One region of the Facklamia sp. HMSC062C11 genome, then DNA from elsewhere that is predicted to be linked to it. Evidence: predicted binding sites of a transcription regulator. Region 1 holds the regulator's gene; the other holds the start of a gene.
The links. The regulator Rex, encoded in region 1, represses fermentation and respiration genes when NADH is low (regulators of the CRP and FNR family bind a similar motif). The targets are predictions, from matches to a motif close to TTGTGAANTANTTCACAA.

Region 1 (18,046 bases):
ATCGAGTGGTAATTGTGCCTATATAGAAAGTAAGCAGTGTCGTTTACTGGTGGATGCTGGACTATCTGGTAAAAAGATTGAAATGCTGTTTAAAAGTATTCATAGAGATATTCGACAATTGGATGGGATTTTAGTAACACATGAACACAAAGATCATATTCATGGCGTGGGAGTCTTATCTCGACGATATAATCTACCTATTTATGCAAATGCGGAAACGTGGTTAGCAATGGAAGGGATGATCGGTCAGATCGATCCAGCTAATAAAAAAATTATTCCTCCTAATCAAATGATTTCTTTTAAGGATATCGATATATTAACCTATGAAGTAAGCCATGACGCAGCGCGCCCTCAGTTTTATGCCTTTCAAAAGGGCAAGAAACAGTTTGCTATGCTAACAGATACAGGCTATGTATCTGAAGCTTTAAGAAGTCAGCTATCTAATGCGGATGCTTATTTAATTGAATCCAATCATGAGATTGAACTGTTACGTTACGGAGCGTATCCTTGGCATTTAAAGCAGCGCATTTTAAGCGATCGAGGGCATCTATCGAATGAAGACGGTGCGTTGGCTATTAAAAATATGATGGGTTCAAGTACAAAGTCTGTTTATTTAGGCCATCTGAGCAAAGAAAATAATCGAAAAGAATTAGCGTTGGCCAGTATGGAAAGGATTCTTCACCAATATGATATCGATACACAAAAGGATCTGACATTATTTATGACGGACCCTGAATCTGCCACTAAAATTCAAATATTATAATCAAACTAAAGCGAAAATTCATTATTTCAATGAAATTTCGCTTTCTTTAGTTATTTTGTAGCAATTTTGGCGTGGATATTTCATACTTTCTTAATAAGCAGATGTTATACTCTCTATTGTAAAGTTAAGGAAAGGAAGTCAATAAGATGGAATTAAAAAAAGATGAAGAAATGAAGACTCTGTTATGGCGTAAAATCTTTACGGGAGTTAGTGGGACGGCCTTGGCTTTCTTATTAGCTACGGGTGTCATTCATCAGCAAGCGATTTTTTCACAAGAAAATGGCACGAATACTGTGCAAGTAAATGATCCTGCCAAGTTGACCGATGAAGAAAGTAAAATTGTTGAAACAGTTAAGACTGCTTCTGAGGCGGTTGTATCAATTGGAAATATGCAAAAGGTGAGTCAGTATTCTGGTATGAGTCCTTTTTCTGGTTTTCAGTCTCATCAGTACTTTATGCCTGACCAAAAAGAAAAAGACCTTCAGCTAGTTGCGGAGGGTTCAGGCGTGATTTATAAGATTGAAGACGGTAAGGCCTATATCGTGACAAATCATCATGTAGTGGATGGAGCAGATGGATTAAATGTTCAATTAAAGAATGGTCAAACTGTGGAGGGCACTTTAGTTGGTAGCGATAATTTATCAGATTTAGCAGTATTAACGATTGATGCTTCGGTAGCGACAAAGGCCTTAGAGTTTGCCGATTCTAACAAAATACAGGTGGGCCAAACAGCAATTGCGATTGGATCTCCTATGGGTAAGGAATTTGCGTCATCGGTGACCAAGGGAATTATTTCAGGGGTTAATCGTTCTGTGCCGGTTGATACCAACGGTGATCATCAAGCGGATTGGGACATGAATTTATTACAGACGGATGCTGCCATTAATTCAGGAAATTCTGGAGGAGCTTTGATTAATTCTGCAGGCCAATTAATTGGAATTAATTCTAGTAAATTAGCTAAAGTTGGGGTTGAGGGAATGGGCTTTGCGATTCCTTCGTCCGATGTTGTTGATATCATTTCTCAGTTGGAATCAAAGGGACAGGTAGTTAGACCGGCTTTAGGAATTAGTTATACGAGTCTAGATGTGGTTCATCCGGACTATCGTGCTCAAGTTATGGGATTGGATGAAGAGGATGTTAATGGAGCTTTCATTACCGAGGTGGCTAGTGGTGGTGCCGCTGATAAAGCAGGGCTTAAAGCTTATGATTTGATTACAGCTGTGGACGGTCAAGCAGTTGAAAAGACGAATGATTTGCGTAAACTTCTTTATCAACATCAAGTTGGAGATACTATTAAATTAAAGATCCGTAGAGGTAAAGAAGAAATGGAAGTGGATGTTAAATTAGATTCTGCGATTTCGAATGAGGAAGCGAATCCCTTAATGTCTCCAGAGGAAGAAGAAGAAACAAGCCCATTTTAGCTGATTATTATAAAGTTAAAATAGATTGATGGATCATTCAAATATGACAGATTATAATTTGAGGGAAGGACTATCGATGTGTAGTCCCTCCCTTTATCTTTTTTTATATTTGGGCAGATATATTTCTAAAGAAAATTGAACGTTTTGATATTTTAATACCCTGCTTTTAAATGTTATTCTATATATGTTATTTACATTGAAAGTTTTTATCAAATTGCGAATATGGAAAAAGTCGGTTTTTGTTGTTTGAATTGCATTTAATTTAGTCATGGTCCTTGTGGTAAGATGACTTTAAGTGCAAGAAAAGGGGTGTATTATATATGATGCAAATTGATATTGTGGCTGTAGGGAAGATTAAGGAAAAATACCTCAATAAGGGAATTCAAGAGTACCTTAAGCGTTTACAGGCTTATGCGAAGGTTCGAATCCACGAGGTTGCTGATGAAGCAACTGCAGAGTCGATGAGTCAAAAAGAGATAGACCAACTATTAGAAGTAGAAGCCAGTCGAATTAATCACTATATTTCTAATCAGCATACAGTGATTGTTTTGGCAATTGAAGGAGATTTAATTAGTTCAGAAGAGTTAGCCAGCAAGATTGAAAATTACGCAACTTATGGTCAGTCTAAGTTATGTTTTTTGATTGGAGGGTCACTGGGGCTTGCGGAAAGTTTGAAGAGGAAAGCGGACTGGCGGGTTTCATTTGGGCGAATAACTTTACCTCATCAATTGATGCGATTAGTTTTGTTAGAGCAAATTTACCGAGCTTACCGAATTGTCAATCATCAGCCTTATCACAAATAGTCTAAGGAGCTCACTGGATAGGCAATGTAACGTTCTTTAGTTTCTAAGAAAGTAACCTGCCCTAACGTTAAATCTTTAAAGTATTGAACAAACTTGTCCTTATTTTTTTGATCGACGAAGCAGAGTATTTGAACATTGGCTTGGTAGGTAATTTCTTCAGTATGAATCCAATTCTGATTTTTTAGTTCATATTCTACTTGATTAATAAAATGGTAGGGCAAGTTTACTTGGATACCTGTTTGCAGTCGTTGTTGGACAAGACCGAGTTCTTCGACGGCCTTTTTGACAGCTCCACCATAAGCTCGTTTTAATCCCGGAATTCCTAATAGTTGCCCTCCAAAAACCCGAGAGACAACGGCTGTTGTGTTGGTAATTGGATAGAGTTTTAGTGCTTCTAAAATTGGCAGACCTGCAGAGTTAGAGGGTTCGCCATTATCCCTAGCACGTTGGTTTTCACCACTATCTCCAACGATATAGGCAGAGGCATTCGTGCACTGTGGGTAGGTCTTTTTTATTTCGCGAATAAAGTGGTTCGCTTCGTCAACGGAGAGTGTTGTTTTAATATGACAAATAAAACAAGACTTTTTGATGATACTTTGACTGCATTGTCCTTCTCGAATTGTCAAAAACTCTTTAAGCATAAACATACTCCTTAGCTTGTTAGTTATCATAGTGTAGCATAAAAGGACTGCCTGTCGAAAGACAATAGGCAGTCCTTTATGGATGAAATTAATTATCTGACAACGAAAAACCATTTTTCATGCCATTGCTTGCTAAATATAAAATTCTTGCAAGCAGTTGATCCGTATCGGCTTGAGCCATATCAGCCATAGATTGGTTGGCTTCTTCAAGAAGTTTGATAAGCGCATTTCCAACGAGAGGTTTTTCTTGATAGGCTTGATCCGTTTTTGTAATTAAAGCGTGTCCTTTGGCTTGAAGTTTTTCTTGGTAGCGTCCAATTTCAGGTATACAAGCATCGAAATGAGCGTCTGCAAGAGCTGCAATTATCCGATTTACCCAGTAGAAATTATCAGCGGTAACACGTTGGCTGATATTGGCTAGATAATCAGGGGTCTTTTCAATGTTTGTATAAAATGGAATAAGCGCATTGAAGACGTTAGACCCTAAAGCAAGCCATTCGATTGATTGGATTGCCTCATCTTTATAAGGACGAATTTGTGTCACTCCTAAGAAGTTATTCCGATTAATCCCGATTGGACGATAAGGGGAGGAAGTATTTCCTTTAGCGTATGGATCATAAGGTGTCCCTTGATAATGATGAGATAGTGTGTATTTAATATCTTCAATCGTTATTTTACGTTCGGGCTGACGGGACCAGGGGATATTGTCGGAAATGGGACTATAATCTGCACGGCAACCTGTCCAAGTTGAGCTAGTCGGATTAAAGAATTTTTGAATGATCCATGCACGAGGAGTGTTATAAATATGATCGGAATCCGAATGAGAGCCAAAAGCGTCGCGAGGATTTAACTGACCATTGAGGCTGAGATCAAGATGATTGTCTATAATAAATTCTCTTAAATCATTTGAACAAAGATGATTTTCCTGAGCACTAAAGGCGTCATCTAAATCAAAAGCATCGATTCCTAATTGGTTGGGCATGACCACGTAGGCATCATCTGGTACACGCTTAGCGATCCAGTGATGGCCACCGATCGTTTCAAGCCACCAAATTTCATGAACATCTTGGAAGGCAATTCCATTCATTTCATAAGTCCCATATTCGGTTAATAATTGACCTAATCGTTCAACACCTTCGCGGGCAGAGTGAATATAAGGTAAGACGAGAGTCACCATATCTTCCTCTCCGATACCACCAATAATCTCTGCGTGATCCTTGCTGGCTTTTTGGTACTTCACAAGCGGATCTGCTCCAAGAACCCGTTCATTACTAGTTAAGGTTTCGGTAGCGGTCATGGCGATATTTTCTTCATTAATACCACATGCTGCCCAGATACCTTTATCACTTAACCCGTCTGGCATTGCAGTATATCGTAAAGGATTTTCTGGGAGGGGAATTTTAACTTTTGAAATGACTGATTGATAAGTCTTTGGTTGATCTTCAGGGTGAACGACGATGAACTTTTTAGGGGTATATTCACCTGAAGGAGAATCCTCATTACGTGCAACCAGTGTTGAGCCATCATATGAAACGTTTTTTCCAACTAAAATTGTTGTACAAGCCATATTTGTAGTCCTCTTTTCTAATGTATTGATTCTATTATAGCTCAAAAATAAGCTCTCGCAAGTAAAAAAATAAAGCGATTTCTTAAAAATAATATAAGAAAAAGGTTCTTGATTTTTGATTATGACAATGGTGTAACAGGCATACTACAATCTGTTTAAGCCTTGCTAAATCTATTGTGATTAAGTTGGGAAAGCTATATGATGAATCTAGGAAAATTTCAGTTAATAAAATAAAGAAAGAGTGACATATATAATGAATTTTAGAAAGAAAGCTTACTTGGTGTCAGGAGTACTACTCTTGTCAGTACCTACAGCGTTGGTTGCTGCGCATGATTGGGTGATTGACTCTTCCAATGCGATTTTATCTAGTTTCAACGAAGTACCTCAAGCGCAAGAGATGACATCAGCTTTAGAATCCTCTTCGAGCACGACTGAGGTCTCTCATGAGAGTAAAGAAATGTTCACGGAAGAAGCGGCAAAGGAATCTGCGGTATCTTCCAAGGGGTCAGTCAATATTACCCCAATTAAAAAGGTAACGGTCGAACTTGTAGAGGAAAGTACCTCTGAAAAAACATCGGATCTTGATAGAGTTCCTGAGAAAGAAAAAGCGGATGAAAGTAGTCGTGTTTTAGAGCCTAAAACAAACGCTTCTTCTAATGTACTGTTGAATGCCGTTAAGGCAGAGGAGTTTCAATCTTCGGATACAAAAACTTCAAGTACAACTACCGTTGAGCCTGTAAAGACTACCGAACTTGCAACGACGCGTCAAGAAGTGATCACGACTTCACAAGAAGTAACTACGACTTCTCAAGTGGTTGAACCAACGACAACAAGTGTTGTGGTTAACGAGTTAACTACGACGCAAGAACCGGTTCAAGTTCAAGCACAGGAGCCAAAAACCACGACAGCGGCGATGACTACAACTAGTCAAGAGTCAACGACAACAGCCCAAGCCCCAGTAGAGTCGACTACAACGACTCAGTTATTGGTTGAAGCAACAACAACGACCCAAGCGGTTGAACCAACAACGACGACTCAAGCGGTTGAACCAACGACAACAACTCAAGCACCTGTCATGAATTCAGCTAATGGAATGGATCAACCGTCTACAGCAGCATATCGTGACTATATTATCAATACTTACGGTTTGACAGTCGGTTCTTATCGTCCTGGCGATCCAGGAGATCATGGTAAAGGATTAGCGATTGATGTGATGGTACCAGTATCATCAGAATTAGGTGATCAAATCGCTCAAGAAGCGATTAATAATATGGGAAGTGCTAATATTAGTTATGTGATCTGGAAGCAACGTATTTACGGACCATGGACTAATGGACAATGGCAACCGATGGAAGATCGTGGATCAATTACACAAAACCATTTTGATCACGTTCATATTTCGTTTAATAATTAGAAGATTGAGAGAGGGTCTTTGACTCTCTTTTATTTTGGCTTTAGAGTAAGATTTTGGTATACTGGGAACACTTATTCTATTAGAACAGAAAATAAATTGATTTGAGGAACTAGAGCTTGGCTACTTGACCTATTGGCTCCAGATTTAAACAGGAGGAAACAGAGTGAAACTATATGTGAAGCAAAAAGTCTTATCTTTAAAAGAAGATTTTGATGTTTATGATCGTCAGAAGAAGCCTGTTTATCACGTTAAGAGTAAGTGGTTTTCCATCGGTCGGTCGATGAAAATTGTAGATGTTAAAAGTGGTAAGCCTTTGGTAAGCGTGAAGCAGCAACTTCTGAGTATTTTTCCAACATTGAAGGTCTATTACGAAGGGCGTTATCTTTGCTCCGTCAAGAAAACATGGTCGCTATTTCGTCCAAAATATCAAATTAGTCGATTGAATTGGCGTCTGCAAGGGGATCTCTGGCAGCATGATTATCGTTTGAAGGATCGTAAGGGGAATGATTTAGCTAAGATTCATAAACAGTTTTTAGCTTGGTCGGATACCTTTGAAATGACAATTTTAAATCAGGAACTAGATCCTGTTATTGTGGTAGCGGTTATCCTAGCTATCGATATGGTGATGGATAATGATAGTTTGAAAAATTCGAAGTAAGTATAAAAAAGAGCCTCGAAAGGCTCTTTTTGTTTTACTAACGATTAATCTTTAAAGATTGTTTGATCCATATCAAAAGCTTTAACCATTGCATCATCAGCGTCTTTAATATCGACGGTTTTGATGAGCTTGCCTTGAACGATTACTCGGTTAGCAGTGAGGTCGGGACTATCACAAGTAATCAAAGTGACAATCGGTTCACTCGTTGGGTTAAGAACTTCGGTGGTTGTCTTATGAACTGTCATGACGTTGTATGTTTGGTAGACATAGATTTTATCTAAGTCAGTCAAATAGATTAATTGACCTTCCTTGGCATGCATTAATGGGGCGAATAGTAGGTTTGGTTTAACGGAGTGGTGACTTGATAAAATATAGTTGGACTGTCCCATTACTTGATCGGGTCTTAGGGTTCCGGCTCCATAATACATACCAGCATTGGTTGTTCCTTTATTAATGGGCAAATTAATCTTTAAATCAGGAATCGCAATACCGCCAATGACCGGGAGGTTTTTAGGGTTTACTCCGGATGTGATGACTTCAATGGGATCGATAGCTCTGACTTCATTGATGTCGAAAGTAACATCTTTTTGTTGATTAGCTAAAATTTGTTCCCGCGTTAAACTGGAAGCCGTGATCGCTTGTGAGTTCTTGGCAATGAGGTAGTTTTTAATCGGGTTGAGTGATAGTAGGGCTAGGGCAAAAAGAATTAAAAGCACTCCGATAAAGGTCGTGAATGAGAATCTTTTTTTCTTTTTATGACGATAGCGGCGTGATTGTCGGTTAGCTAGAGGAGCTTGTTTTTTCATTAGATACCTCCGTTATTCTTTTTTGTTTTCTTAGGACTATTATAACATCTTTTTTAAAATAAAAGAGGCGTCTATGTAAATTTCCGATATTTAGAATAAAGTCTTCACATATTTTTCACTGGATTCTCAAACTATAAAGCGGTATGATTAGACTAAATGATTTTATTATAGGTGGTTAGAGTCAGGAGGACGGTATGAGTAAGGCAAGTGGATTTTTTAGAGAACTTTTATCCTGGATAGTTTATCTCGTTCTTTGGATGGGAGTAATCTTTGCAATTTATCATTGGGTAGCACAGCCTTTTCAAGTAGATGGATCTTCGATGGAACATACACTCGAAGATGGACAGAAGCTATGGATGGTTAAATTGGCCTCGATTGATCGGTTTGATGTGGTTATTTTTCCAGAACCGATGCCTGCCCAAGGTGAGAAGCCTCGTCTCTATGTCAAGCGGGTGATTGGGATGCCCGGAGATACGATCGAAGTCCGAAATGACCAATTAGTGATTAATGGCCAAGCTATGGAGGAGCCCTATCTTAAACAAAAGGCTACAGAATATTTCCAAGAAAAGGGCGACGTTTTTACACAGGATTTTTCTTTAGAAGCATTGACTGGTCAAGCCACTGTGCCTGAAGGTAAATTATTTGTGATGGGAGATAATCGACGTAATTCTCTTGATGGGAGAGCTTTTGGCTTCATTAATGCAGAGGATGTCCTAGGAGAAGCGGACTTCATTTATTGGCCTTTATCAGACATAGGTCTATTGAAGAATTATGAACTTAATGAAGCAGGTACGGCTATTATTAATCCTTAGACAATCAGACTTGCTCATTTGCTTAAACTTGTTATAATAAGAACGAGGATAGATTAGTAGATGTCAAATGGAGTCAGCAAGAGGCAGTTGATGTGAGTGTCTCCCCTCTTTGCCATCGAACCTGCTATACGTGTTATTTATATAGGTGGCCCCTTTATCGCTAAGAGCTGGCATATTATGCAACTAAGGTGGTACCGCGGAGTAAGACTGTGCTTCGTCCTTAATCGGATGAAGACAGTCTTTTTATTTTGGAGGGAAAAGAATGGTAACAAGAAAAGAAGATTTTTCAAAGTGGTATTTGCAGACAATTCAAAAAGCAGATTTAATGGATTATTCACCAGTTAGGGGTTGTATGATCTTTAAGCCTAATGGCTTTGAGATTTGGGAACATATCCAAGAATGTTTCAATCAGAAATTAAAGGCTGAAGGGATTCGGAATGCTTATTTCCCAATGCTCATTCCTGAGTCTTTCTTTACACGGGAAAAAGATCATATCGAAGGTTTTGCCCCAGAATTACCTTGGGTAACCGAGGCAGCTGGTGAAGCGTTGGAAGAAAGACTGGCCCTACGTCCAACTTCTGAAACGATGATTGGGGATGCCTTTTCAAATTGGATTAATTCTTATCGGGATCTTCCTTATGAAATTAATCAATGGGCTAATGTGTTCCGTTGGGAAAAACGAACGCTTCCGTTTTTAAGAACTTCTGAATTTTTATGGCAAGAAGGGCACACTGCTCATGAGAATGAGGAAGATGCTAGACAGCGTACCATGAAGATGTTAGCTGCTTATCGTGATTTATCTGAAGAATTATTAGCTATGCCTGTTTTTGAGGGAGAGAAAACGCCTTCTGAACGTTTTGCTGGAGCTGTTCAAACTTTTTCAATTGAATCGATGATGCAAGATGGTAAGGCGGTTCAAGCGGGTACTTCGCATTATATGGGGACGAAATTTGCGGAGGCCTTTAATATTCGCTACTTAAATCGTGATAATGAACATGTATATTGTCATACCACTTCTTGGGGGATTTCAACACGGTTGATTGGGGCAATGATTATGACCCATTCAGATGACCAGGGCTTGGTATTGCCTCCAGCAGTAGCTGCCCATCAAGTGATTATTATTCCGGTAGGACCTAAGAAAAAGTTGGCCGAAGTAACTGAAAAAGCGCAAGAACTCTTACAGGAATTAAAATCTGCGGGTATTCGTGCTAGCTTAGATGATTCGGATAATTCGGCTGGGTTTAAATTTAATGAGTGGGAACTCAAAGGAGCTTGCTTAAGAATTGAAGTCGGTCCAAGGGATTTGGAACAAGGCCAATTTGTCTTGAAAGCCCGTGATGAAGCTGACAAACAAAGCTATGATCTAGCAAACTTGGTAGACCAGGTACAATCTTCATTGACAGCAATGCAAGAACGGTTATTGACTAAGGCCCGTCAACGTAATCAAGAAAATATCTACACGGATATTGAGACGTTAGACCAACTTCAAGCTCATATTGAAAAGCAGCGTGAAAACAATGAGCCGGCAGGATGGGTGTTGGCCGGTTGGGATGGAACTGAAGAAAGCGAAGCTAAGATAAAGGAATTGACCGGTTTTACGACTCGAAACATTCCTTTTGATCACTACTTCCAAGGAGAACACGCTTTACCAAGAAAAGAAAAATGTATTGTGACAGGTAAGCCGGCTAAAGCAACTGTTTGGTTAGCGCGTGCCTATTAATCGGTATATTTGGAAAGGAAGTCAGCATGAAAAGTTTAGCGGTAGATACCTCAACCAATGCTTTATCGCTCGCTTTATTTCAAGATGATCAACTGGTACTTGATCAAACTTATCAATTATCAAAGCAACATGGGCAAACCCTGATTCCTTTGGTGAACCAGCTCATAAAGAATGCTGGCTGGTCGCATGAATCGATTAAGGCTCTATATATTGGAAGAGGTCCGGGCTCTTACACCGGTATGCGGATTGGAGCAACTTTTGCTAAAACATGGGCGGTCGCCAAGTCGGTTCAACTATATTCTTTCTCCAGTTTAGCCGCTATGGCTAGTCAAATTTTAGATCATGATGCTCAGGCTTTAGTATTACCTATTATGAATGCTAGAAGGCAAAGTGTTTATGCTGGGGCTTATACATGGTGCGATGGCTACTTACAATCCATGCTCGAAGAAGGGCATTTTGATTTTGAATGTTGGTTAAAAGATCAATTGCTTCCGTTAGTGAACGGTAAAGACTACCGTAGGATTTATTGGGTCATTGATCAAGCGGGGGACCTTACTCCGCTTATTCATGAGCATCTCTTAGAATGGGACGGAACTTATCAAATCATTGAGGGACCTTCAGTACTAGTTACTCTTCAAAGATTACTATTTTTACCGACTAGCTTAGTCAGTGATCCAAATCTGTTCGTGCCTTTTTATGCGCATGAGAGCTTGGCTGAGCAAGAATGGGCTCAGAAACGGTCAGTTGAATTAGGTGCCAGTGAACAAGAAAGTTATGTGGAACAAACGGATGAAACCGACTTGTCTTAATAATTTTTTTAAATTTAACCAAGGGGTTCACCACCCTCATATGAAAGCCTTGGAAGCTTCTATTAAAGCTATGGCAGAAGGAGAAATGGTATATAAGCTTGCTAAACCTAATCAGCAAGATAGTATGATTAGATTGCGTTTAGCGACTTATGAAGATCTTCCGCAAATGGTTGAGATGGAGGGGAAGGCGTATCAGGGTTATCTGGCTTGGGATTTGAAGGACTTTGAGCGTGATTGGAAGTATAATCGAAATTTGGTGTATTTGGTATTAGAAAAAAGTAAGAATTCTGATTATCCTCTGGTCGGGATGATCACCGGTCGATTTGTGAAAGATTATAGTCACATCAGTCATTTATTGCTGTTACCGGAATATCAGGGTGTAGGCTTGGGTCACTCTATGCTAGAGTATTGGTTAAAGGCTAGTCGATACTTGGGGAAAAAATACACAACTTTAGAGGTTCGAGAATCGAATAGTCAGGCACAAAAATTTTATTACCAACATGATTTTATGCAAATTGGTAAAAAAAACTTTTATTACGATGATGGTGAAACAGCCCTCTTGTTAAAAAGATTCTTGTAAGGAAGATACAGTATGTTTCAAATATTTTATCAAGAACCTCCTCAGTGGATTCAGACCTACATTGAAGAAAACAACCAGATCTTTTCTTGGACACCATCAATGACTAAAGAAGACCTAGCCTTAGACTATAGTCATTTAATTGTGGCGATAGAGGATCGAAAAATAATGGGATATTGTGGTTGGCACCAAGTGCTTGATCAAGCAGAAATAACATATATTTTTGTAGACCCTAGTTGTCGCAAACAAGGGGTTGCCAAAGGATTGCTGCAAGCCATGGTGGATGAATTAACGAATCAGTCGGTTCAATCGATTTACCTTGAAGTACGTCGTCAAAATCTAGCAGCACGATCCTTGTATCACCAGGCTTGTTTTAATGTGCTGGCTTGCCGAAAGGATTATTATACAAGCCCATTGGATGATGCCTTGGTGATGCAGTTGGATTTAGTGAGGAAGGGGTCTTGAAATGAAAGAAGATCAATTAATTCTAGCAATTGAGTCGTCCTGCGATGAGACAAGTGTGGCGATCGTTAAAAACGGGGAGGAATTATTAGCTAATATTGTAGCTTCTCAGGTGAAGAGTCATATGCGCTTTGGGGGCGTTGTTCCAGAGGTTGCAAGTCGCCACCATGTAGAACAGATCACGCAAATCCTAACCATGGCTTTAGAAAAAGCCGGATTAGATAGTGTGGAGAAAGTGGATGCGATTGCTGTGACTCAAGGGCCTGGCTTAGTGGGCCCGTTACTTGTTGGTATAACCGCAGCTAAGACCCTCGCCTTTCTATATGATAAGCCTTTAATTGGGGTCAATCATCTAGCTGGGCATATTTTTGCAAGCCGCTTGGTGTATCCTTTGGAATATCCTCTTTTATCCCTGATTGTAAGTGGGGGACATACCGAGTTAGTTTGGATGGAACATGATAACGACTTTCGAGTTTTAGGAGAAACATTGGATGATGCGGTGGGTGAAGCCTATGATAAAGTAGGCCGGTTGATAGATTTACCCTATCCTGCTGGTAAGCATTTAGACCAATTGGCACATGAGGGAGATGCTAAGTTTTATGATATTCCAAGAGCCCTATTGGAAGAAGATTCTCTAGATTTTTCTTTTTCTGGGATGAAATCAGCAGTCATGAATACGGTGCATAATCTTCACCAAAGAGGTCAAAGCGTTAATTCTGTAGACCTAGCGGCCTCATTTCAAGCAGCGGTAATAGAGGTGTTATTGACCAAGGTTGATCGAGCTATGTCAATGAATCCCGCGGCAAAACAATTTGTTTTGGCAGGAGGCGTAGCTGCTAATTCAGGTTTGCGCTCAGCGCTTGAATGCTTATTCCGAGAAAAATACCCTCAAACAAAACTGTTGATTCCACCTTTGTCTTTATGCGGGGATAATGCAGCGATGATTGCAGCAGCAGCTTATCCATTATATTTAGCAGGAGATTTTTCAAGATTAGATCTAAATGCACGACCAGATATGGATTTCCGCGATGAGATAGATTAAAAGAAATTTAAGTGAGTTACAATAAAAAACGTTAACCCCCTAAGTTAGGAGGGTTAACGTTTTTTAGATAGTCAATCCGGGGTTTTCCGCTTCGAAATCTTCCAGCGCAAGAGTCGCGGTCTCCCACTTTTCCAACGCTTGATCAATATTATCTTGACAAAGTTTTAAAGCTTGGTCGAGTTTTAAAAGTTGATCTTGATCATTAGCGTGGGAGGCTTCGATCATCTTTTCGTGAAGTTTTTGTTTTTCATCTTCAAGTTGATCATTGTCTTCGAGAGCTTCTTCCACGGCAGTTAATAATTTGCGGTACTCTCGTTTAAGTTGTTTATTCTCTTCATAGCTATTTATCTTAGAGGGTTTTGCGATAGGTGAGGCCTCTTTACTTTGGCTATTCTCCTGAAAGGCGGCTTGTTCTTTTTTCTTTGCCATATAGTAATCAAAATCACCTAAGTAGAGAGTTCCTCCGTCGGGATGAAGTTCAAAAACTTTTGAAGCAATGCGATTGATAAAGTAGCGATCATGTGAAACGAAGAGTAAAGTGCCATCGTATTCAATAAGGGCTTGTTCTAAGACCTCTTTTGAATCAATATCTAAGTGGTTGGTGGGTTCGTCAAGAATCAAAGTATTATCATGATCGCAAGCGAGTAAGGCTAGGGCTAAGCGAGCCTTTTCTCCTCCGCTTAATAAGCTGACTTTTTTATCCACACTATCTGAATCAAAGAGAAAAGAGGCTAGAATTGATCGGATTTTCCATTCATCGGTTGTATCGTGTGCCTGCCATAGGGTTTCAAGAACGGTTAAATTACCATCAAGTGCATTGACGTTTTGAGCATAATAGCCGTAGTCAACATTACTACCGAAATTAACCTGCCCGGCTTTTGGGGGGAGTTGACCGATTAGGGTTTTTAATAAGGTCGATTTTCCAATTCCGTTTGGGCCGACAATGGCGATAGCATCTTGCTTGCGTAAGTCTAAGTCGATCCCATGACTGAGAGGAGGGACATTCGGATAGCCAATGGCGAGCTCTTGGCATTCAATAACCCGTTCGCCAGACTCACTCATTGTGGAAAATTGAATACGTGGTGCTTGCTTGTCCTGGAGAGGTTTATCGATTCGCTGCATTTTATCTAACTGTTTCCGACGACTTTGGGCACGTTTGGTCGTAGAAGCGCGGACAATATTCTTTTGAATAAAGTCTTCTAGTTTAGCGATTTGGCTTTGTTGTTTAAGGTATTCTTTCCATTCTTTAGCTTGCCGTGTTGCTTTTTCTTCTACATAGTAACTATAATTTCCCTTATAATGATGGAACTCTTGGTGACGTAATTCATAGACCTGATTGACCACGTTGTCTAGGAAGTAGCGATCATGAGAGACAATTAGAAGGGCTCCTTGATAGGTTTGTAGGAAGGACTCTAACCAAGCCAATGTTTCCATATCAAGATGATTGGTGGGTTCATCAAGAATCAGTAAATCGTAATCCTTGAGAAGTATAGCCGCTAAAGCAAGCCTTGTTTTTTGACCGCCGGAGAGGCTTTGAATGGGACGGTCATAATCTTCTTCTGTAAAACCAAAACCATGGAGGACTGTCCGGATGTCGGATTCAATTTGAAAGGCATTTTTTTCTTCAAGAGCGAGATTGAGTTGGTCATATTTTTTTAGGGCTTCATGGTATTGGGGATCGTCGATAAGCCCTTCTTTAGCTAATAGACTCACTTCGTCTGCGGCTTGTATAGCTTGCTCTCGTAGTTGTAACTTATCTTTAAAGACACTTTCCATTTCTTCCCAAATGGACTTGGGGGAATGGAGAGCGACATGCTGTTCTAAATAGCCGATTTTTAATCCCTTGGCTTTAGCGATGTGACCGTTATTAATGGGTTCTTGTCCCATAATTTGTTTAAGCAAGGTCGATTTACCGGTTCCATTTCGTCCGACTAATGCGATACGGTCTCTTTCTTGAATTGAAAAATTAACCTTTTCATAAAGAGTTTCATCGCCAAAGCGCCGACTGACATCATGAGCTTGAAGTAAAATCATCGCCGTCATCCTTTCTAGTAAGATTCATTATACCATGTTTCGCGAAAATCATATAGATTAACTAGATAGAAGCATGATTTGAAATTGGCAGAAATGTCAAATGATGATATACTAATAAATAGAGAATGTTAATAAATGAAGATGATTTATCAAAAAACAGAATGGAGGCGAACAATGACTCAAAAAATACCAAAGGCAACAGCTAAACGTTTGCCAATTTACCACCGTTATTTACGATTCTTGTATAATGCGGGCAAGGATAGAATTTCGTCTTCTGAATTAAGTGAAGCAGTAAAAGTAGATAGTGCAACGATTCGAAGGGATTTTTCATATTTTGGTGCATTGGGCAAAAGAGGCTATGGCTACGATGTAGAATATTTATTGCAATTTTTCTCTAAGGCTCTAAACCAGGATCAATTGATCACGACGGCTTTAATTGGTGTTGGATCTTTGGGAAATGCTTTGCTAAACTATAATTTTCGCAAGTCAAATAATGTCCGTATTGGATTGGCTTTTGACATTAACCCAGATCTTATTGGTAGTAAACATGGTCAAGTTCCGATCTACTCGATGGATGAGATGGAGGAACAATTGAAGAAGAATCAAGTGAAGGTGGCGATTTTAACGGTTCCTCAAGAGGTAGCTGAACAAGTGATGGAACGCCTAATTGCAGTAGGGATAAGGGGAGTATTGAATTTTACGCCACTTCGTTTTCAAGTTCCTGACCATGTTCGGGTTCAGAATGTTGATTTAACAAATGAGTTGCAGACCTTGATATATTTTATTGATCAGGAATAGTAGCGAAGTAGGGAGAAATCTTAAAAAATTGAGAGACCGCGATCATAGGATCGGGGTCTTTTTTCTTTGGAGAGAAGGGCAAACATTTCCCTTGCTTTTTAGAAAGTCATCTACTATAATAAAGATAGAGGTTAGCACTTGGCGATTAAGAGTGCTAACCCTGGAATGAAGGATGAAAAATGGAGGGAACACAATGTTAAAACCATTAGCAAAACGTATTGTATTAAAAGCCAAAGAAGCAGAATCAACTACAGCCAGTGGCTTTGTATTACCAACTGCTGCTCAAGAAAAACAACAAATCGGGCAAGTAGTTGCCTTAGGAAATGAAATTGAAGAAAAAGACGGTATTAAAGTTGGCGATCAAGTGATCTATAAGTCTTTTGCAGCAACAGAAGTTAATGATAATAATGAAGACTTTGTTATTATTGAACTTAAAGAAGTTCTAGCAGTTGTTGAATAGTCAAATAGAGTAGAGGAGAGAGATTATGGCTAAAGAATTAAAATTTTCAGAAGATGCACGTGCAGCCTTACTTCGAGGCGTGGATATTTTAGCAAATACAGTTAAAACAACCATTGGTCCTAAAGGACGAAATGTGGTTTTAGATAAGACTTATGGATCTCCATTAATTACTAATGATGGAGTGACGATCGCTAAAGAAATCGAATTAGAAGATCGTTACGAAAATATGGGAGCTCAATTGGTTCAAGAAGTCGCTTCAAAAACAAATGATATCGCAGGTGACGGAACAACAACAGCGACCGTATTAACTCAAGCGATTGCCCGCGAAGGAATGAAGAACGTTACTGCAGGGGCAAATCCAATTGGTATCCGCCGAGGAATTGATAAAGCGACTCAAACAGCAGTTAAGGCGCTGAAAGAATTATCGCAACCTGTTTCTTCGAAAGAATCTATTGCTCAAGTAGCAGCTGTTTCATCGGGTGAAGTGCGTATTGGTGAATTGATTGCGGATGCGATGGAAAAAGTAGGTAATGATGGAGTCATCACTATTGAAGATTCACAAACGATTGACACTGAATTATCTGTTGTAGAAGGTATGCAATTCGACCGTGGTTATTTATCACAATATATGGTAACGGATAACGAAAAAATGGTTGCGGAATTAGAAAATCCATATGTCTTTATTACAGATCGTAAAATTTCTAATATTCAAGATATCTTGCCATTGCTTGAATCAATTATGCAATCAGGTCGTCCACTCTTAATGATTGCAGAAGATGTTGAAGGAGAAGCTTTACCTACATTGGTGTTGAACAAATTACGTGGTACATTAAATGTAGTTGCTGTAAAAGCACCTGGATTCGGAGATCGCCGTAAAGCAATGTTAGAAGATATTGCTGTTCTAACGGGAGCAACTGTTATCTCTGAAGAATTAGGCTTCGAATTAAAAGATGCTACGGTTGATCATCTTGGAAAGACTGCGAAAGTGACCGTTACAAAAGATAACACAACCATTGTCCAAGGTGGTGGAGATTCAGATAAAATTCAAGAACGGGTTAAATTGTTACGTAAACAACTTGAAGAAACCACTTCAAGCTATGATAAGGAAAAACTTCAAGAACGCATCGCTAAATTAGCCGGTGGTGTTGCGGTGATCAAAGTGGGTGCTGCAACCGAAACCGCTCAAAAAGAAATTAAATTAAGAATTGAAGATGCTTTGAATGCAACTCGTGCAGCAGTTGAAGAAGGAATTGTTCCTG
Region 2 (9,771 bases), on a different contig from region 1:
ACTCCTATCAAAAAGATGTTGTCTTTTTGAAGAACGAAAATGAACGTTTGATCGCTAAAGTTGATGAGTTAACCAAACAGCTCTCACTTGCAAAGAAAAATGCGCCAAGCAACCCAGGTTCTGGCGTCACTAATTTTGATATTCTTAAGCGTCTTTCCAACTTGGAAAAACATGTTTTCGGAGCTCGAATCTCGGACAACTCCAACCCTTAATAAGTCAATCAATATTACATAGTAAAGTTCAGGTAATCGCGGTCAACTTCTGTTGACTGAGGAAAGTCCATGCTCGCACAATGCTGAAATGCTTGTAGTGATCGTGCTTAGCGAAACAATAAGCTAAGGTAACTTCACCGTTAACGGCGGGAAAAACTTCTAAGGCTACGGCTATGAAGGAGTATCCCATAACGTGCCACAGAGACGATTTTTTGCAGAAATGCAAAAACTGGAACGCTGGTAAACCCCTCGAGCGAGCAACCCAAATTTGGTAGGGGCACTTCTTGAAAGGAACGACCTTTGCGTCGGACAACGGACAAGGAGGCATGTAAATGCAGATAGATGATTACCCCATCATCGATGGTACCTATCAATCGATGATGACAGAACATGGCTTATCGATCTTTACTATTCATAGGTATTAGCCTAGCTAAGAGATTGCTTTTTAGACTGACACTGACTTAGCGTCTGCTAGGTGAGTGTTTTTTTATTTGATAACAACAAAAAGAAAGGAATCCCATGCAAACATACTCACTCATTGCCACTGCTGCAAGTGGCATCGAATCTCTCGTAAACCGTGAATTAAAAGAACTCGGCTATAAAACTCAAACTGAAAACGGCCGTGTCCGTTTTGAAGGCAACGCCATTGATATCGCTCGTACTAACCTTTGGTTAAGAACGGCAGATCGCGTCAAAATTATTGTTGGTGAATTCAAGGCAACAACTTTCGAATCCCTTTTTGACCAAACCTATGCCCTTCCTTGGGAAGACATCCTACCCTTAGATGCTAATTTCCCCGTATCTGGCAAATCCCAAAAATCAAAACTCCACTCCGTTCCTAACTGCCAACGGATTGTAAAAAAAGCGATTGCCAAAAAAATAATGACATACTACAGTCGCACTCAACCCCTAGCCGAAACCGGCAGCCATTACCCCATCGAAGTTAGTCTGGTTAAAGACCATGTTATCATTAGTTTGGATACTTCTGGATCGAGCCTTTTCAAACGAGGTTACCGCAGTGAAAAAGGGGGGGCTCCCCTCAAAGAAAATATGGCTGCAGCTCTAGTCCTATTAACCACTTGGCATGCAGACCGACCACTTTATGACCCAACATGCGGATCAGGCACCATCTTAATCGAAGCAGCCATGATGGGGCGGAAGATTGCACCAGGCTTACAACGATCATTTGCAGCTGAAGATTGGACGTATTTTCATCCAGAGGTTTGGACCATCGAGCGTCAAAAAGCCCGTCAACAAATCAAAGCCGACCTTCAAATGGATATTTTAGGCTGTGATATTGACGGACGAATGATTGAAATTGCTAAAGCTAATGCAAGTAAAGCAGGTGTCGCTGATACCATCGAATTTAAACAAATGCAATTATCAGACTTCGTTCCCAAAAAAGATTACGGCATTTTAATTGCTAACCCACCTTATGGTGATCGCTTGCTGGATAAAGATCAAGTCCATCATCTTTACCAACAAATGGGTGAAATTTATCAAAAAATGCCAACCTGGTCCAAATACATTCTAACCAGCGATGAAGCCTTTGAGGACTATTATGGAAAGAAGGCCACCAAAAAACGTAAGCTCTATAATGGAGCTCTAAAAGTAGACTACTATCAGTATTGGTCAGAGGCCTAAGATAACACTTCAACTTGCCCTTGACGATGAAGGGCTTGTTTAGCAAGCCCATCCGCCTGCTTATTCTTTCCTTCAGGAAGCCAAGTGACAAAGATAAGATCAAACTGATCCGCCAGCTGTAATATTTCTGATAAATACGCCTGATAATGATTCGATCTGACATAGCCTTTATCAAATGAATCGGCCACGATCTTAGAATCTGTTTTTATGGCTATAACTTGGCTCAATGATGATTTGACAAGTAATAGATCCCTTAAGACCTGTCTTAAGCTGACGAACTCCGCTTGATGATTGTCTATTAATTTTGAACAATAGTACTTTTTGTGCTGACGGCTTTGACCTTCGATAATAACATATGCTAGGCCTGCTTCCCCTGTTTTAGGATCAAATGCAGCATCCATATAGATCGTTAACATTTTTTCACCTCATTTTGACCAAGGAGTGATTCCCATGTCGGATATTATTAATTTACCAAATAATGCACAAAACTACTACCGCAAAGGATGCCTTGCCCTTCAAAACAATGATTTTACATTGGCTAAAAAATACCTTGAGGAATCCTATCAAATAGAAAATAATTGGCCCTGCTTTCATGAATTGATCCAACTCTATCTAATGACGCAAAATAATCAAGCACTCAAAAAGTTATGGCAGCAAATACTCAAGGACAAAGATTGGCGATCTTTGGATAAAAACTACTTGACCGCTTATGCTTATTCTGTCAGATCCCTGAAATCTCAATCTGAAATTTTAGTCCAACTCTATCAAATTCGTGACCAACTTCAATCTTTGGGCCATGATCCGCAAGTCTTAGATTCTTTAATCCAACAAGAACAACAGAAACTGGAATTAATTGATACGCTAAAAAATCATCGATCTACAGAGGGCCTTAACCAATGGGTTCAACAATTATGTCAAAGTCCATTAAAAAAAGTGATGAGTACAGTCACAGACCTCTATGACCTTATCGATACACTTGAGATTGACGCAGTTTTTTCATCAATGTTGCAAAACACCCAATTATCTAATTTTATTAAAAGTGATATCTTACATTTTTATTTAAGACAGGACCGAAAAGACAGATTAGAATTGCTTTGGTTCAAGCAAGCCAAAACCGTCAACCTCAAAGAACTGATCCCTTGTAAACAAGACCCACTATTTTTAGATTTAACCAAACGGTTGAACACCTACTGCCAAGATAACAACCCCAACCTCTATGATGACTTATATAATAATCTAACCTTGATTCTACTTAGCTTTTATCCCTTTCTTCAACAAGCTATCCCTGATGAATCACTCTGGTTCGATCATTTTTTAGCTATGAATGGCGTCGAAGAATCACCGGATTCGCTACTCTCCTTGGAAGTGCAAACATATCTAGAACTAGCTAATCGCGAGATTCAAAATCTTCTATTGAGCCTTTCTTTTTAAGTCTCGCCCGTTCACTTTAGCTTTAATACAAAAAATAAACTAATCCCACAGCTGTGATAAAGGACTGTTGATCTTATCATGCTTTGATGCTTTAGCATCGAGGCTTTGATGAATCAACTGAGACCAGAAGACTTCAATCGAAGTTCCTGGCAGTCCACCACCCTAATGGGATTAGTTTTTATTTTTAATACTGATGAAATGGTGTTCGCTTCTCTAGCCAGCCTAGTAAATAAACGAAGACACCTTGTGATCCTCATATTATGAAAAAGCGAAGTGCTTTATCATTAATTTTGTGATTGAGTAACAGCCTATTTAATATCATGAAAGTATTAAGTTTCCTGAATATACACCCTGCTATTCTATTAATCATCCAAGTATGCCTGATAGCGATCCACTTCTAAGATCGTTTGTGCATTTTTTACACGCTCTTCAGTAGGAGGATGAACACCAGCAAGCCGATAAGGGATTCCTAAGGCTTGATATTTATAGACCCCCAATTCATGATAAGGCAAAATCTCAACTTTATGAACGTTTTTCAAAGTCTTAATATAATCGCTTAAGCGATGCAAGTACTCGTCATAATCCGTACGAGTCGGTACTAAAACATGTCGAATCCATACAGGAATCCGGTGATCTGATAAATAATCAGCCATCGCTAATACAGAAGAATTACTCGCTCCAGTTAAAGCAAGATGTCCTTTAGGGTCGATATGTTTAATATCAAACAGAAGAAGATCCGTATATTGCATTAATTCTTCAAATATAGAAAAGAAAGGTTCATCATAAGTGAAAGGAGCCCCACAGGTATCAATCGTGGTATGAATCCCAGCCGCCTTGCATAGTTTAAAATAAGCTAATAGAAAATCGACTTGTAATAGAGGTTCCCCACCACTCACTGTTACGCCCCCTTTTTGCCCCCAAAAAGAACGGTAAGCCACAGCTTGATCAAATAATTCTTGAGGCGTATAAGGAGTTCCTCCTGTCATTTTCCAGGTATCTGGATTATGGCAGAATTCACAACGTAATCGACAGCCCTGCATAAAAGTTACAAAACGAATACCTGGTCCATCAACCGATCCAAAACTTTCTGTAGAATGGACATAGCCGATAACGGGTGGTTCTTGCGAGGTCACGTGCTCTCCTCCTTTCAGATCGATCTACATGGATGCATGCATGGTCCGATTAATAACATCTAACTGTTGTTCGCGTGTCAACTTAATAAAGTTAACCGCATAACCAGAGACCCTAATCGTTAATTGTGGATACTCTTCTGGATGCTCCATGGCATCTAAGAGTGTATCTCGATTAAAGACATTAATATTTAAGTGATGGCCTCCCTCTAAGGAATAACCATCTAAAAGACTCACCAAATTCTCCTCTTGCATCGTATCATCTTTTCCTAAAGCCTTAGGAATAATAGAGAAGGTATTTGAAATACCATCCATGGCTTCCTTATATGGTATCTTCGATACTGACAACAAGCTCGCCAAAGCACCATGAGTATCTCGTCCGTGCATTGGATTAGCTCCAGGTGCAAAAGGTTCACCCGCACGACGACCATCAGGAGTATTTCCGGTCTTCTTACCGTAGACTACGTTGGAAGTGATCGTTAAGATTGAGGTGGTATGAATCGCATTACGATATGTTTGATGTTTCTTAACTTTAGACATGAAGGTCTTCAATAATTGCACACCAATTTGATCAGCACGGTCGTCATTGTTTCCATATTTAGGGAAGTCGCCTTCAGTTTCAAAATCAACAACAATACCATTTTCATCACGAATCGTTCTTACTTTGGCATATTTAATGGCAGAAAGAGAATCGATCGCAACCGAGAATCCAGCAATTCCAGTTGCCATGGTTCGAATCACATTCACATCATGCAAAGCCATTTCAAGACTTTCATATGAATACTTATCATGAGCATAGTGAATAATATTTAATGCATTAACATAGAGTTCAGCCAACCAATCTAACATTTGATCATATTTAACCATGACTTCCTCATAATCTAAATATTCTGAACTAATGCCTCGGTAGCTTGGCCCAACTTGGGCTTTCGATTTTTCATCGACCCCACCATTAATCGCATAAAGCAAGGCCTTGGCAAGATTAGCCCGTGCCCCAAAGAACTGCATTTGTTTTCCAATGCGCATTGCCGATACACAGCAAGCAATCCCATAGTCATCACCATATTCAGGGCGCATCACTTCATCATTTTCATATTGAATGGCCGATGTCTCAATTGATACCCTCGCACAAAAACGTTTAAAGTTTTCTGGTAATTTTGGTGACCATAAAACCGTTAAGTTAGGCTCAGGAGCAGGTCCCAAGTTAGATAAAGTATGCAAGAATCGGAAGGAATTCTTAGTTACTAATGGACGACCATCTAATCCCATTCCAGCAATTGATTCAGTGACCCAAGTTGGATCCCCCGAGAATAACTCATTGTATTCAGGTGTTCTCGCGAATTTAACTAAACGTAACTTCATGACAAAGTGATCTACAATTTCTTGAGCAGATCGTTCATCTAAAATGCCCCGTTGCAGATCGCGCTCAATATAGATATCTAAGAAGGTAGAGGTGCGACCCAAGGACATAGCTGCACCATTTTGTTGCTTAATCGCAGCTAAATAAGCTAAGTATACCCATTGAAATGCCTCTTGAGCATTTTCTGCTGGCCGTCTTAAATCAAAGCCATAGCTATCTCCAAGTTCCACTAATTCAGCCAGTGCTCGATACTGTTCAGAAACCTCTTCCCTTAAGCGCATTACCTCTTCGCTCATATGACCATCACCAATATTAGCGTATTGCTCAACTCGGTCAGCCATTAATCGATCCAAGCCATACAATGCTACCCGGCGATAGTCACCAATAATCCGACCACGACCATAAGCATCTGGTAAACCAGTAATAATCCCAGAGTGGCGTGCAGCCCGCATTTCTGGTGTATAAATATCGAACACCCCTTGATTATGGGTCTTACGTAAATGGTTAAAGGTATATTCTGTCTCCTTATCAATCTCATAGCCATAAGCTGCTAGTGAAGACTTTGCCATGCGAATCCCTCCAAAAGGATGCATGGGACGCTTAAATGGTTGATCTGTTTGTAAACCAACAATCCGTTCTTTTGCCTGGTCCAAATATCCTGGGCCATAGGAAGTAATCGTTGAGGCAATTTTGGTCTCCATATCTAAGACTCCGCCTGCTTGACGTTCTTGCTTCGTCAAATCCATAACCTGGTCCCATAATTGGAAGGTATCAGGAGTTGCACCTTCGAGGAAAGAGTCATCTCCTTCATATAGTGTATAGTTAGCGACAATAAAATCACGCACATTAATTTCATCTTGCCAGCTTTGCCCCTTGAATCCTTCCCAAGCAGAGCTTACATTTGTCTTCGTCGTTTCCATTTATCATCGTCCTCCTCTAAATAATAATCAATATTGTGAATATTTTAACGAATTTATTGATACACATATTATATCTGAAAGTGTGATAAATAGCTATAGTTTTTTTGATTTTGATACAGTTTTTACAATCTGTTTAAAGCGCATTTCTCGTTTCCAAACAACTCCTTTATAACTCAGGAACTTTAGCTAATAAAAAAACCGCCAAAGCGGCTCTTTTCAAAATATCTTAATCTCTCACATTCCTACAAATATCCTTTCCATGTCAAGCTTTAAGCCTTCACCGCCCTAGTTACTACATAGCTAGGATATTTAACTGATGAAGTCGCCCTTCTCCATTCGTATCTTCATAAAGTTCTCTCAGCAAAAATCCCGCTTTAAGTTGACCCCCAATTTGGTCTTCCATGGTATGTGGCTATATCAGCGTACCATTTCTTTTCAACTAGTTATCAATTTATGATTAGCCTGTTTTCCTAGCTAAACGCTCACGTTCAATCTCAAAGACCTTCTTTTGTAATTCAGTTTCAGAAAGAACACTTTGATTTTGATGATCAAAAGCCTCTGAGACCACTGAATCTTGAGCGTAGTCCTCAAAAACCTGTGTTTTCCTTGCCAACAAATCCATCAGAGTCTCATCGATACTCTCTTGAGTTAACAGTCGATAAACCACCACATTCTTAGCCTGTCCCATCCGATAAACACGACCAATCGCTTGCTGTTCCGTTGAAGGCTTCCATTGGGGCTCGCAGAGAATGACAATATTGGCTGCTTGAATATTTAATCCCACACCACCAGCATCGATTTGACTCAATAAAATAGCGCCTTTATCAGCCGCTTCTAAACGATCAATTAGATCCTGTCTTTGACTGGCTGTTATATCTCCCGATATCATCCCAACCACTTTGTCTCCTAAATGATCTTCCAACTTTTCAAGCACCATTTTGAAAAAAGAAAAGATAATAATCTTATCCCCATTCTCCAAGGCTTCTTCACAGATGGTACAAGTGCTATCAATCTTTTCCGAATGGCGACGATCAACTCCGGAAAAGCCGGCTCTGCGCATCCGCATCATTCCAGAAATCCCCATTCGAACTGCCTCATCGTAAAATGCCTGTTCCTCTTTTGAGAAATTAGACCAGCGTTCCACCATCTCAATCTCTGGCAATTCTTTAAGAACATCGAGACGCTTGCGTCTTAAGTAGACAGTGGCCACCTTTTGCTTAAATTCTTGCGGGGCCTCATCCAACCAATCATTTTTAAAAGAGCCTTCAGTAAAGCTTAAATTTGGTTGCAGAATTGAGAGTAATTGCTTCATTTCAGATAAACGGTTTTCCAAAGGTGTTCCTGTCATAAAAAGATTATAGTCTGCTGAACGAGCCAATTGATAGGCATTCTTAGATCGCTGAGCATTCGGATTTTTAACATAGTGGGCTTCATCCACAATAACTAGGTCCGGTTTATAATCCATCGACTCATTATTAAGGTGCTTACTCTGCTCATAATTCAACAATAAGACACCTCCTTGGTCCTGCCAAGCTTGGACAGCTGCTTTTCGATTGTTTCCTCGGTACAAAAAGCTTGCCATCCCCGTCCATTTGGCAATTTCGCGTTGCCAATTAGCTAAGATTGACAATGGAGCAAGCACAACATGGTGAGTCAGTCCTTGCAAATTCAGATGGTTGGCAATCGCCAAGGCCTGAATCGTCTTACCCAAACCCATCTCATCCCCCAACAGAATTTTCTTAAAGGTCAATGCATACTTCACACCAAATTCTTGATAGGGTCTTAGAATCGCTCCAAATCCATCCGTTTCCAAAGAGAACTGCTTAACACGATCAACGATAATACTAGGAAGATCCCTATAATCCTGATCTCCTCCGCCATTCAACCGGTCAATGACGGCGTAATAAGAAGATGATGATTTCTCAAAGTCTACCATTGCTTGCCAAGCATCCGCAGGCTCAATCTTCAATGACTCCTCGAGCGACATCCCAATCAAAAGATCCACTTGTTTGAACAATTGCTGATATTTCTGCCCCAATTGTTTTTGCTCTTCAATGGGAAGTTGACTAGCTTGATAGGTATTATATGCTTGCTGCCAGAGCTTATCCAGAATCTCCTTACAGGAACGACAGAGCCGCTTTGAGCTAGTAAGATCCACAGGGTTTGACTTCTTCAGCTTCAAGTAGCGATAAAGACTCATTACCAACTGTTTTTCTTCTTCACTCATCTCTGATAAAGATAACTTTGGATAATAGGTCGCTACCATTTGGTCCAGATACTGATCGATCTCTTGCTTTAAAGACTGACACTCATCCTGCGTCCATGCTAAGTATCTTGCCAAGCGATCCGCCTTAGTTTTCAAATCTCCCAAGCTCTCAATTTTTAACGAATGACAAGCCTCTTCGGGAATTTTCAATGAACTATAGACTCGAAAAAGGGTAATAGGTTGATCTAGAGCTTTTTGACGTCCCTTCTTTAACTTCACTTTTTGTATCATTTGTTGGATACGTCCTTCAATCCATTGCTGATCAAATTGTTGCATAAGACCATCAATTTTTTCTAAATAAGATTGAATCTGTAATAAAATTTGATCTCTAGCAGTAGATCGATAGTCTGATAATTCCAGCATAGCAAGATGAATAGCTGGGGCAGAATTTTTAAGAATTTCTTGATAATCCTTTGAATCCAAATCTGAATCAATTAAAGAGTTCGCCTGAGTTAATAAGGATTCCCACTCTACTTGATGGCCTTCGATCCATGCTTTATAGGCTGCTAACTGATGTTTTACGGACTTAGTCATAAAAAGACTCAACCATTTATTCCGGTCATTCTCGGACACAAATTCTAAAGCGATTTTCATCTGATTCAAAAAATTCTTCTGATCAGCAAGTAGAACTTGATGCTGTTCTTGGTAGCGAAGCACTGAGTCCAGACGCTTTACTAAAGATTGATATTGGGAACTCACCGCTTCACCGTCTACCATTGGCCAACATTCCTCATTCCCTTGTGGGGGATCCACTTGCATATTAGCTAGTTTATCACGAGCGGTTATACTTAAAGGCGCTAAAAATATT

Region 2: the regulator Rex is predicted to act here: its motif matches at 6,731-6,748, upstream of pflB (formate C-acetyltransferase).

The regions. Positions count from the first base shown of each region.
Region 1 is NZ_KV802377.1:441-18,486, reverse strand. It holds gene HMPREF2758_RS00985 (MBL fold metallo-hydrolase) at 1-763, shown strand, start outside; gene HMPREF2758_RS00980 (S1C family serine protease) at 910-2,184, shown strand; gene rlmH (23S rRNA (pseudouridine(1915)-N(3))-methyltransferase RlmH) at 2,505-2,987, shown strand; gene HMPREF2758_RS00970 (IMPACT family protein) at 2,978-3,628, opposite strand; gene HMPREF2758_RS00965 (C69 family dipeptidase) at 3,717-5,195, opposite strand; gene HMPREF2758_RS00960 (VldE C-terminal domain-containing protein) at 5,494-6,609, shown strand; gene HMPREF2758_RS00955 (LURP-one-related/scramblase family protein) at 6,773-7,267, shown strand; gene HMPREF2758_RS00950 (class A sortase) at 7,312-8,073, opposite strand; gene lepB (signal peptidase I) at 8,268-8,885, shown strand; gene proS (proline--tRNA ligase) at 9,148-10,605, shown strand; gene tsaB (tRNA (adenosine(37)-N6)-threonylcarbamoyltransferase complex dimerization subunit type 1 TsaB) at 10,632-11,414, shown strand; gene HMPREF2758_RS00930 (GNAT family N-acetyltransferase) at 11,395-11,994, shown strand; gene rimI (ribosomal protein S18-alanine N-acetyltransferase) at 12,007-12,456, shown strand; gene tsaD (tRNA (adenosine(37)-N6)-threonylcarbamoyltransferase complex transferase subunit TsaD) at 12,458-13,495, shown strand; gene HMPREF2758_RS00915 (ABC-F family ATP-binding cassette domain-containing protein) at 13,559-15,529, opposite strand; gene HMPREF2758_RS00910 (redox-sensing transcriptional repressor Rex) at 15,704-16,327, shown strand; gene HMPREF2758_RS00905 (co-chaperone GroES) at 16,521-16,787, shown strand; gene groL (chaperonin GroEL) at 16,813-18,046, shown strand, end outside.
Region 2 is NZ_KV802384.1:64,596-74,366, forward strand. It holds gene gpsB (cell division regulator GpsB) at 1-212, shown strand, start outside; RNA gene rnpB (RNase P RNA component class B) at 237-615, shown strand; gene HMPREF2758_RS02585 (THUMP domain-containing class I SAM-dependent RNA methyltransferase) at 732-1,856, shown strand; gene HMPREF2758_RS02590 (ribonuclease HI family protein) at 1,853-2,272, opposite strand; gene HMPREF2758_RS02595 (tetratricopeptide repeat protein) at 2,307-3,287, shown strand; gene pflA (pyruvate formate-lyase-activating protein) at 3,650-4,420, opposite strand; gene pflB (formate C-acetyltransferase) at 4,445-6,697, opposite strand; partial or broken gene HMPREF2758_RS09110 (class I SAM-dependent methyltransferase) at 6,967-7,106, opposite strand; gene HMPREF2758_RS02610 (DEAD/DEAH box helicase) at 7,155-9,771, opposite strand, start outside.